3 regions of the Kluyvera fluvialis genome follow, and region 1 is predicted to be linked to each of the others. Evidence: riboswitches for the same ligand, from Rfam matches in the RefSeq annotation. Region 1 holds a riboswitch; each other region holds the start of a gene.
The links. Region 1 has a riboswitch for thiamine pyrophosphate ahead of thiB (thiamine ABC transporter substrate binding subunit). Riboswitches for the same ligand answer to the same signal wherever they lie in the genome.
Positions count from the first base shown of each region.

Region 1 (3,261 bases):
TGGTTTCACATCTGGGGCGCAGCTTTCGCCAGGGGCGGCACATTTTGCGCGTGCTTTACTACCGCCCAATGCAAAACCTGCTGCCCGGCACGGCGATGCGCCGCTCAGAAACGCACATTGCGCGGCAGATTTTCAGCGCCCTCACCCGCATAAATGAGGAAAACGGGGAACTGGAAGCGGATATTGCGCACCATTGGCAGGAAATTTCCCCGTGTCACTGGCGTTTTTATTTACGCCCAGGTATTCATTTCCACAATGGTCGCGAGCTGGAAATGGACGATATCATCCGTTCCCTGCAACGGATTAACACGCTGCCGATGTATACCCATATTACGCGTATCGTCTCGCCCACCGCCTGGACTCTGGATATCCACCTCTCACAGCCAGACCGCTGGCTACCGTGGCTGCTGGGGCATACCTCGGCAATGATCCTGCCGCAAGAGTGGCAAACGCTGTCGAATTTTGCGCGCCAGCCTATTGGCACGGGGCCGTATGCGGTGGTTCGCAATAACCAAAACCAGCTAAAGATTCATGCGTTTGAGGAGTATTTCGGCTATCGGGCGTTAATTGATGAAGTGAATGTATGGGTATTGCCCGACGTCGCCGACGAGTTGAGCTGTGGCCTGACCTTACAAGGCACGACGGAAAGCGAGCAGGCGGTAGAAAGCCGCCTGGAAGAAGGCTGTTACTACCTGCTGTTCGACGCCCGCTCCCCGCGCGGCGCAAACCCACAGGTGCGCCAGTGGCTGAGCCATATTCTGGCTCCCGCCAACCTGCTGTACCATGCCAGCGAGCAGTATCAACAATACTGGTTCCCGGCCTACGGCCTGCTGCCGCGCTGGCATCACGCTCGTAGCAAAGCCTGTGAAAAACCGGCGGGGCTGGAGAGCGTCACCCTCGGCTTCTACCGCGACCACGTCGAGCACAAAGTGATTGCCCGCCTGATGGAACAACTGCTGGCGGAACATCAGGTCAAACTGGAAGTGAATGAAATCGACTACCAGGAATGGCACGCCGGCAACATCATCAGTGATCTGTGGCTCAACAGCGCCAACTTTACCCTGCCGCTCAACTTCTCGCTCTTTGCCCATCTGTGCGAAACGCCGTTGATCCAGAACTGTATTCCTCGTGACTGGCAGGCCGATATTAATCAGTGGCATTCCGGCGAGCTGGATCTCCCGGCATGGAGCCAGCAATTGCTGGAACAACAGGCCATTGTGCCGCTCATCCACCATTGGTTGCGCATTCAGGGGCAGCGCAGTATGCGCGGGGTGCGCATGAACACGCTGGGCTGGTTTGATTTTAAATCCGCCTGGTTTGCGCCACCCGATCCGTAACCTTTTGCGATTATTCACATAAACATTACAATAGCGGCGTTCTCAACGGGGTGCTGATTAACAGACACAACATCATGCGAATTTCACACGATGACGCGTCTGGGCTGAGAAAATACCCGTCGAACCTGATCCGGATAACGCCGGCGAAGGGATTTGAGGCTGACTCAAAATCCTTTGCCACCCATTTACTGAGGTGCAAAGTGTTCAAAAAATTACTTCCCCTGCTGCTGCTGATTGCCGCGCCAGCATTTGCAAAACCCGTCCTCACTGTCTACACCTACGACTCATTTGCCGCCGACTGGGGTCCAGGCCCAACGGTGAAAAAAGCGTTTGAAGCCGACTGCAACTGCGAACTGAAATTTGTCGCGCTGGAAGACGGCGTTTCGCTGCTCAACCGTCTGCGTATGGAAGGCAAAAACAGCAAAGCCGACGTGGTGCTGGGGCTGGATAACAACCTGCTGCAAGCGGCAACCGACACCGGGCTATTTGCCAAAAGCGGCGTACCAACCGACGCGGTGAGCATCCCCGGCGGCTGGAAAAACGAGACCTTTGTGCCGTTCGACTACGGTTATTTCGCTTTTGTGTACGACAAAAATAAACTCAAAAACCCGCCGGAAAGCCTGAAAGAACTGGTCGAGAGCGACCAAAAATGGCGCGTTATCTATCAAGACCCACGCACCAGTACCCCGGGATTAGGGCTGCTGATGTGGATGCAAAAAGTCTACGGCGATAACGCACCGCAAGCCTGGCAAAAACTGGCGGCAAAAACCGTTACCGTCACCAAAGGCTGGAGCGAAGCCTACGGCCTGTTCCTGAAAGGGGAAAGCGACCTGGTGCTGAGCTACACCACCTCTCCGGCTTATCACATCATCGACGAAAAGAAAGATAACTACGCGGCAGCGTCGTTTGCAGAAGGCCACTATTTGCAGGTAGAAGTCGCCGCGCGCACGGCGGCCAGCAAACAGCCGGAACTGGCGCAAAAATTCCTCCAGTTTATGGTTTCGCCTGCGTTCCAGAGCGCAATTCCAACCGGCAACTGGATGTATCCGGTCACTCAGGTGACACTGCCAGAAGGCTTTAACGGCCTGGTGAAACCGCAAACCGCGCTGGAATTTACCCCACAGCAAGTCGCTGCCGAACGTCAAAACTGGATTAATGCATGGCTTCGCGCCGCCAGCCGCTAATCGCCCGCTGGCTGTATCCGGGGCTGACGGCGACCACGCTGATGGTTGCCGTCGCCCTGGCGGCTTTTTTGTCGCTGTGGCTTAACGCGCCGGAAACCTCCTGGACGACGCTGCTTAGCGATAGCTATCTGTGGCATGTGGTGCGCTTCTCTTTCTGGCAGGCGTTTTTATCGGCACTGCTGTCGGTACTGCCCGCGATTTTCCTCGCCAGAGCGCTTTACCGACGGCGCTTTCCAGGCCGCCAACTGCTGCTGCGCCTGTGCGCAATGACACTGATTCTACCGGTGCTGGTTGCCGTGTTTGGCATTCTCAGTGTTTATGGTCGTCAGGGCTGGCTGGCACAACTGTGCCAATGGTTTGGCGGGCAGTGGCATTTTTCCCCCTATGGCCTGCAAGGTATTTTGCTGGCGCATGTGTTTTTCAATATGCCGATGGCAACCCGTCTGCTGCTTCAGGCGCTGGAGCAAATTCCCGGCGAGCAGCGCCAGCTTGCCGCCCAACTCGGGATGCGCGGCTATCCGTTCTTCCGCTTTGTAGAGTGGCCGTGGCTACGGCGGCAAATTCTGCCTATCGCCACGCTGATTTTTATGCTGTGCTTTGCCAGTTTCGCCACCGTGCTGTCTCTGGGCGGCGGGCCGTCTGCTACCACCATTGAGCTGGCTATCTATCAAGCGCTGAACTTTGATTACGACCCCGCGCGGGCGGCAATGCTGGCACTGATTCAGATGAGCTGCTGTCTG
Region 1 covers NZ_AP046142.1:4,092,770-4,096,030, forward strand. Annotated here, with positions in the region: gene sgrR (HTH-type transcriptional regulator SgrR) at 1-1,337, shown strand, start outside; TPP riboswitch at 1,374-1,507, shown strand; gene thiB (thiamine ABC transporter substrate binding subunit) at 1,538-2,521, shown strand; gene thiP (thiamine/thiamine pyrophosphate ABC transporter permease ThiP) at 2,497-3,261, shown strand, end outside.

Region 2 (3,261 bases), 540 kb from region 1:
CAGTGTTCCAGCTCTTCAGTCATGTTGCGCTGGATCATATGCATCGGCACGTGGCCTGGGCCTTCAATCATCACCTGCACGTCATATTCCCAGGCAATTTTGGTCAGCTCGCCCAGAGTATGCAGCTCGGAGAACTGCGCTTCGTCGTTGGCATCTTGAATAGAGCCAGGGCGCAGACCATCGCCCAGTGACAGTGACACGTCGTAGGCCGCGCAAATTTCGCAGATTTCGCGGAAGTGCTGGTAGAGGAAATTCTCTTGATGATGAGAAAGGCACCACTTCGCCATAATCGACCCGCCGCGCGAGACAATGCCCGTCAGGCGTTTGGCGGTCATTGGCACGTAGCGCAACAGGACGCCCGCGTGGATAGTAAAGTAGTCCACGCCCTGTTCGGCCTGCTCCAGCAATGTGTCGCGAAAGGCTTCCCAGGTAAGGTTTTCGGCTATTCCGTTAACCTTCTCCAGCGCCTGGTAGATGGGAACTGTGCCGATAGGCACTGGGCTGTTACGCAAAATCCACTCGCGGGTTTCGTGAATATAGCGACCGGTGGAGAGATCCATCACCGTATCCGCTCCCCAGCGGGTAGACCACACCAGTTTTTCCACCTCTTCTTCGATGGAGGACGTCACCGCCGAGTTACCAATGTTGGCGTTGACCTTCACCAGGAAGTTGCGCCCGATGATCATCGGTTCTGATTCCGGGTGGTTGATGTTGGCCGGGATAATCGCGCGTCCGGCGGCGACTTCATTGCGCACAAATTCTGGCGTGATGTTTTCCGGCAGACGAGCGCCAAAGCCAACGCCCGGATGCTGGTGGCGCAACACTTCGCTGCGGATGCGTTCGCGGCCCATGTTTTCGCGAATGGCGATGAACTCCATTTCCGGCGTCACTATCCCCTGACGGGCATAGTGCAACTGCGTTACGCGCTTGCCTGCTTTGGCGCGCTTTGGCGTTAACAGGCCGGTGAAGCGCAGCTCGTCCAGCCCATCGTCGGCCAGGCGCTCTCTGGTATAGGCGGAGCTACGGTCGTCTAACTCTTCGCTGTCGTTACGCGCGATAATCCACGGCTGGCGCAGTTTTTCCAGACCCTGCTGGACGTTAATTGCCACCTCGGCGTCACCGTAAGGTCCAGAGGTGTCGTACACCGGCACGGCCTCGTTTTCTTCATACTGCGGTTCGTCTTTCGTGCCGCCAATCAGCGTCGGGCTAAGCTGGATTTCGCGCATTGGAATACGGATATCTGGCTGTGAACCGCTAATGTAAATGCGTTTGGAGTTGGGAAAGGCAGTCCCTTCCAGCGTGTCGATAAAATGTTGGGCCTGGGCGCGCTGTTCGCGACGAGATGGTTTAGTGGTGGCAGACATAGCTCATTCCAAAAAAAGTAAGGATATGGCTTGTCAGACGACGGATTGAGTAATGGATGTGCGCCGCCCGTAAAGGCAGCAGCATAAAGCTGAATTACTCTTGTTCCCTTCGCAGGTATTAGCCTGATCAGGTTCCGCGGATCCCGAATTAACGGTCTCAGCCTACGCTTTCACGTAAGGCACTCCGACAAGAAGCAACCTCTGATGATTAGAGGTAATGAATGTAAACTACTCGTTAACGCAGCAAATCTCAAGCCGTGCTTTTCATCTCGCCCTGATCGAGTGCCTCGAAGGCCAGCATGATCAGTTGGTCTTCTAAGAGGAAGCGCGCTTCCAGCGCTTCACCGATATCAGACAGCGCCTGTTGGAAATCGAAACCATTATCCTGGTCGATAGCATTTTCCAGAGTGGAATCGTAGTAATCCATAATCAACTGGGTATTGGCATCCAACTGCGGCCAGATTTTGCTGGCGTTTAAAAGCGGGCTGTTGCCTTCCATTTTATGGATAATGCGTTCATAAATACTGAAATGACCGGCAGAAAGGTAGTCAACCAGACGCTGACAAAAGTCATCAAGCGCTTTCTCATTAAGACGCATAAACGATTCTTTGCCAGGCTTAAGGCCAACCAAATTGTAGTAAGCCACGAGCAGGTGCTTACGAATGTTCAGCCAGCGGTCTACCAGTCGATGGTGTCCTTTAACGCGCTCTGTCAGGCTCTCTAACTGGTTTAACATAGGTTGACCCCCGCATCAGTGTGGTTTTAATCTGCTCACATCAATATGTAAATATTATGTTAATAACATGCCTGTGAAGCAAAGGTAGCGCAAGAGATATGGATCGTATAATTGAAAAATCGGATCGCGGCTGGTGGATAGTCAGCCACGAACAAAAATTATGGTTGCCCGCTGGTGAATTGCCATATGGCGAAGCGGTAAATTTCGATCTTGTGGGTCAGCGCGCACTCCAGATTGGCGAATGGGATGGTGCTCCGGTATGGCTGGTACAGCAACAGCGCCGCCACGACATGGGCTCGGTACGCCAGGTGCTTGACCTGGACGTTGGCCTGTTTCAACTGGCTGGGCGCGGCGTGCAGCTAGCGGAGTTTTACCGTTCGCATAAATACTGTGGCTACTGCGGGCACACTATGCACCCGAGCAAAACCGAATGGGCGATGCTGTGCAGCCACTGCCGTGAACGCTATTACCCGCAAATTGCGCCCTGCATTATTGTCGCCATTCGCCGTAACGACGCGATTCTTCTTGCGCAGCATGTTCGCCACCGCAACGGTGTTCACACCGTGCTGGCGGGCTTTGTTGAAGTGGGCGAAACCTTAGAACAGGCGGTGGCGCGCGAAGTGATGGAAGAGAGCGGCATTAAGGTGAAAAACCTGCGCTATGTCACTTCGCAGCCGTGGCCGTTCCCGCAATCGTTGATGACGGCGTTTATGGCGGAATACGACAGCGGCGAGATAGTTATCGACCCGAAAGAATTGCTGGAAGCGAACTGGTATCGCTACGACAACTTGCCGCTCCTGCCGCCGCCGGGCACAGTGGCGCGCCGGTTGATTGAAGACACCGTGGCAATCTGTCGGGCAGAGTACGAATGACAGACATGTTACACTGGCGTGAAATAGCTCAAGGAATGGAAAAATGACCGAACTGAAAAACGATCGTTATCTGCGCGCGCTGCTGCGCCAGCCTGTTGATGTCACCCCGGTATGGATGATGCGCCAGGCGGGCCGCTATTTGCCGGAGTACAAAGCCACCCGCGCTCAGGCGGGGGATTTTATGTCGCTGTGCAAAAATGCCGAGCTGGCCTGTGAAGTGACATTACAGCCGCTGCGCCGCTACCCGCTTGATGCCGCGATTCTGTTCTCGGATATCCTGACCATTCCC
Region 2 covers NZ_AP046142.1:4,629,228-4,632,488, reverse strand. Annotated here, with positions in the region: gene thiC (phosphomethylpyrimidine synthase ThiC) at 1-1,364, opposite strand, end outside; TPP riboswitch at 1,452-1,561, opposite strand; gene rsd (sigma D regulator) at 1,615-2,100, opposite strand; gene nudC (NAD(+) diphosphatase) at 2,199-2,972, shown strand; gene hemE (uroporphyrinogen decarboxylase) at 3,016-3,261, shown strand, end outside.
Region 2: another riboswitch for thiamine pyrophosphate. It lies ahead of thiC (phosphomethylpyrimidine synthase ThiC); the one in region 1 lies ahead of thiB (thiamine ABC transporter substrate binding subunit).

Region 3 (3,261 bases), 2.3 Mb from region 1:
GATAGTATGCTTATTTATGACTACCTCACGAATATTCTCGATGATGATGTTATTAATGCATTAAGCCAATGTAAAAATTATGTGGATTTCATAACGCTTTCGCACAAGTATTTTCTATAGCCGAACGGCGCTGTTTTTTTCAACGCACTGCGGCCTTAGCGGGATGGCTGAGGGTATCGCGGCGTAAAAATTTGAACGTCAGGAAAAAAATATTACTCGAGGCTAAATACAGTAAAAGAGGTATTCATAAATATAGCATCACGGTGAAAATAATAACCCTTCATTGATAACAGAAGGATATTATATGTTACGTAAATCAAAAATACTGGCAGTCTCGATCTTTTTTTCCACTTTATCCACCGCTGTGTTAGCCAATACACCCTCCATTATTGCTCACCGAGGAGGCACTGCCGATGCCCCGGAGAACACGCAATATGCCATTCAGAAATCGATAAGTAATGGTGCTGATGCGATGTGGGTTACCCTGCAACAGAGTAAAGATAATGTGATTGTGCTGTATCGCCCATCTGATTTATCGAAACTGACCAACCTGACTGGCCCGGTGTCGTCGCAAACGTTCAGTGCACTGAAAAAAGCTGATGCAGCATATAACTATTCCCCACCTGATTATCCTCTTAGAGGGAAAGGCATTTCGGTGCCTTCGCTGGAGGCGGCATTAAAAAAATGGCCAACGACATTTTTCTTTTTAGATATAAAATCGCCTGATGCCTCACCACAGAAATTTGCATCTCTCCTCGCAAAGACATTACGCAAAACCAACAGTCTGAACAGGGTTAGGGTGTACTCCACGAACGATCAATATTTGGATGCCTTGCCTGCAGATATTCCTCGCTTTGCGGGCCGTGATATCACTCGCACCATGTTGGCAAATGTTACGATGAATCATGAGTGCGCTTTGGAAGCACAGAACAGTAAACCAGCATGGTACGGTTTTGAATACCGGCGTGAAGTGCGTGTTATGGAATTATTTACCATCGGAGAGGGGACTTCTAAATCATTTATGAGCTGGGACCGCGAAGCATTTGATTGTTTTCGCAAGAATAAGGGAAACAAAGTCATTTTGTTTGGCATCAATAATGTGAAAGACTACCGACAGGCTAAATCCCTCGGTGCTGACGGTGTTGTGGTTGACTCCCCAGCTAAATTTAAGAGTATTGCTGACCACTAGAGCGACGTTGATCTCTTCCCTGATTTAACTTAGCAATTGATATTGGGAAGGGCTTGCGTCAACAAGCATCTTCCCCTAAGCTGGCAAAAAGTATAGATATTCTATCTAAATGACTCGGGGTGCTCTTCTTAAATGAAGGCTGAGAAATACCCGTACCACCTGATCTGGATAATGCCAGCGTAGGGAAGTCTGAGGCCGTCTGGTCATTGCTTCTTCGCGTTATGGCAGGAGCAAACTATGCAAGCTGACCTGCTGAGTCCCGCGCAATACGCGCACACCCTACATCTTCTGCACCAACACTCCCCGCTGGTTCACTGTATGACTAACGATGTCGTGCAGACCTTTACCGCTAATGTTTTGCTGGCGCTTGGCGCATCACCCGCGATGGTGATTGATGCGGGCGAAGCCGCACAGTTTTCCACAATTGCCAGCGCGTTGCTGATTAACGTCGGCACGTTAACGCAGCCGCGCGCGCAGGCGATGCGGGCTGCCGTCGAAAGCGCCAATCGCGCTAATACACCGTGGACGCTTGATCCCGTTGCCGTGGGGGCACTGACATTGCGCAGTGATTTTTGCCGTGAGCTGCTGTCGTTACGCCCAGCGGCAATTCGGGGCAATGCGTCAGAGATTATGGCATTAGCGGGAATGAGCCACGGTGGGCGCGGCGTAGACACGACCGATACGGCTGCGGCGGCGCTTCCTGCGGCGCAGGCGTTAGCGCGGGAAAGCGGGGCGATAGTGGCCGTTACCGGCGAGGTGGATTACATCACCGATGGCCAACATACGCTGATGGCGCAAGGCGGCGACCCGCTGATGACGCGCGTTGTCGGCACAGGTTGCGCTTTATCCGCCGTGGTGGCGGCAAGCTGTGCATTGCCGGGCAAGCGGCTGGAAAACGTCGCGGCGGCTTGCGCCCTGATGAAGCTCGCTGGGCAACAGGCCGCCAACGGACGCGGGCCGGGGAGTTTTGTTGCGGCATTCCTCGATGCGTTGTACACCCTGAACCCGGAGGTCAGCGCATGAAACGGATTAACGCATTGACCATCGCCGGAACCGACCCTAGCGGCGGCGCTGGCGTGCAGGCAGACCTGAAAACATTCTCGGCGCTGGGGGCTTACGGCTGTTCGGTGATGACCGCGCTGGTAGCGCAAAATACCCGTGGCGTTCAGTCTGTTTACCGCATTGAACCTGATTTTGTCGCCGCACAGTTAGATTCTGTGTTCAGCGATGTGCGTATCGACACCACCAAAATCGGTATGCTGGCGGAAACCGACATTGTGGAAGCGGTGGCAGAGCGCCTTCAGCGTTATCGCATTCAAAATGTGGTGCTGGATACCGTGATGCTGGCGAAAAGCGGTGATCCGCTGTTGTCTGCCTCGGCGGTAGCAACGCTGCGCCAACGGCTGCTGCCACAGGTTTCGTTGATTACGCCAAATCTGCCGGAAGCGGCGGCATTGCTCGATACCTCGCACGCACGCAACGAGCGGGAAATGCTCGAACAAGGGCGGGCGTTACGGGCGTTAGGTTGTGAAGCGGTGTTGATGAAAGGCGGCCACCTTGATGATGCCGAAAGTCCGGACTGGCTGTTTAGTGCCGAAGGGGAAATGCGCTTCACCGCGCCACGGGTGATGACCAAAAACACTCACGGCACGGGCTGCACATTGTCGGCGGCGCTGGCGGCGATCAGGCCGCGTCATGCCAACTGGCAAGAAACCGTGCCGCTGGCAAAAGCCTGGCTCTCTAAGGCGCTGGCACAGGCCGACACTCTGGAAGTTGGCGAAGGTATTGGGCCAGTTCACCACTTTCATGAGTGGTGGTAGTTTTCAGGGGGTTCGCCACTTATACTGGCTCAGGACTCATCGCCAGGAAAAGATAAATGGAACAGGCGCATACCCGATTAATCGCGCAACTCAATGAGCGTATTGCCGCAGCGGATAACACGCCGCTGTACCTGAAATTTGCTGAAACGGTAAAAAATGCCGTGCGCAGCGGTGTGCTGGAGCACGGTAATATTCTGCCCGGTGAACGTGACCTGAGCCAGTTAACCGGGGTATCGCGCATTACTGTGCGTA
Region 3 covers NZ_AP046142.1:1,822,846-1,826,106, forward strand. Annotated here, with positions in the region: gene AC6I4B_RS08710 (BglG family transcription antiterminator) at 1-120, shown strand, start outside; gene AC6I4B_RS08715 (glycerophosphodiester phosphodiesterase family protein) at 305-1,189, shown strand; TPP riboswitch at 1,295-1,392, shown strand; gene thiM (hydroxyethylthiazole kinase) at 1,427-2,212, shown strand; gene thiD (bifunctional hydroxymethylpyrimidine kinase/phosphomethylpyrimidine kinase) at 2,209-3,009, shown strand; gene AC6I4B_RS08730 (GntR family transcriptional regulator) at 3,066-3,261, shown strand, end outside.
Region 3: another riboswitch for thiamine pyrophosphate. It lies ahead of thiM (hydroxyethylthiazole kinase); the one in region 1 lies ahead of thiB (thiamine ABC transporter substrate binding subunit).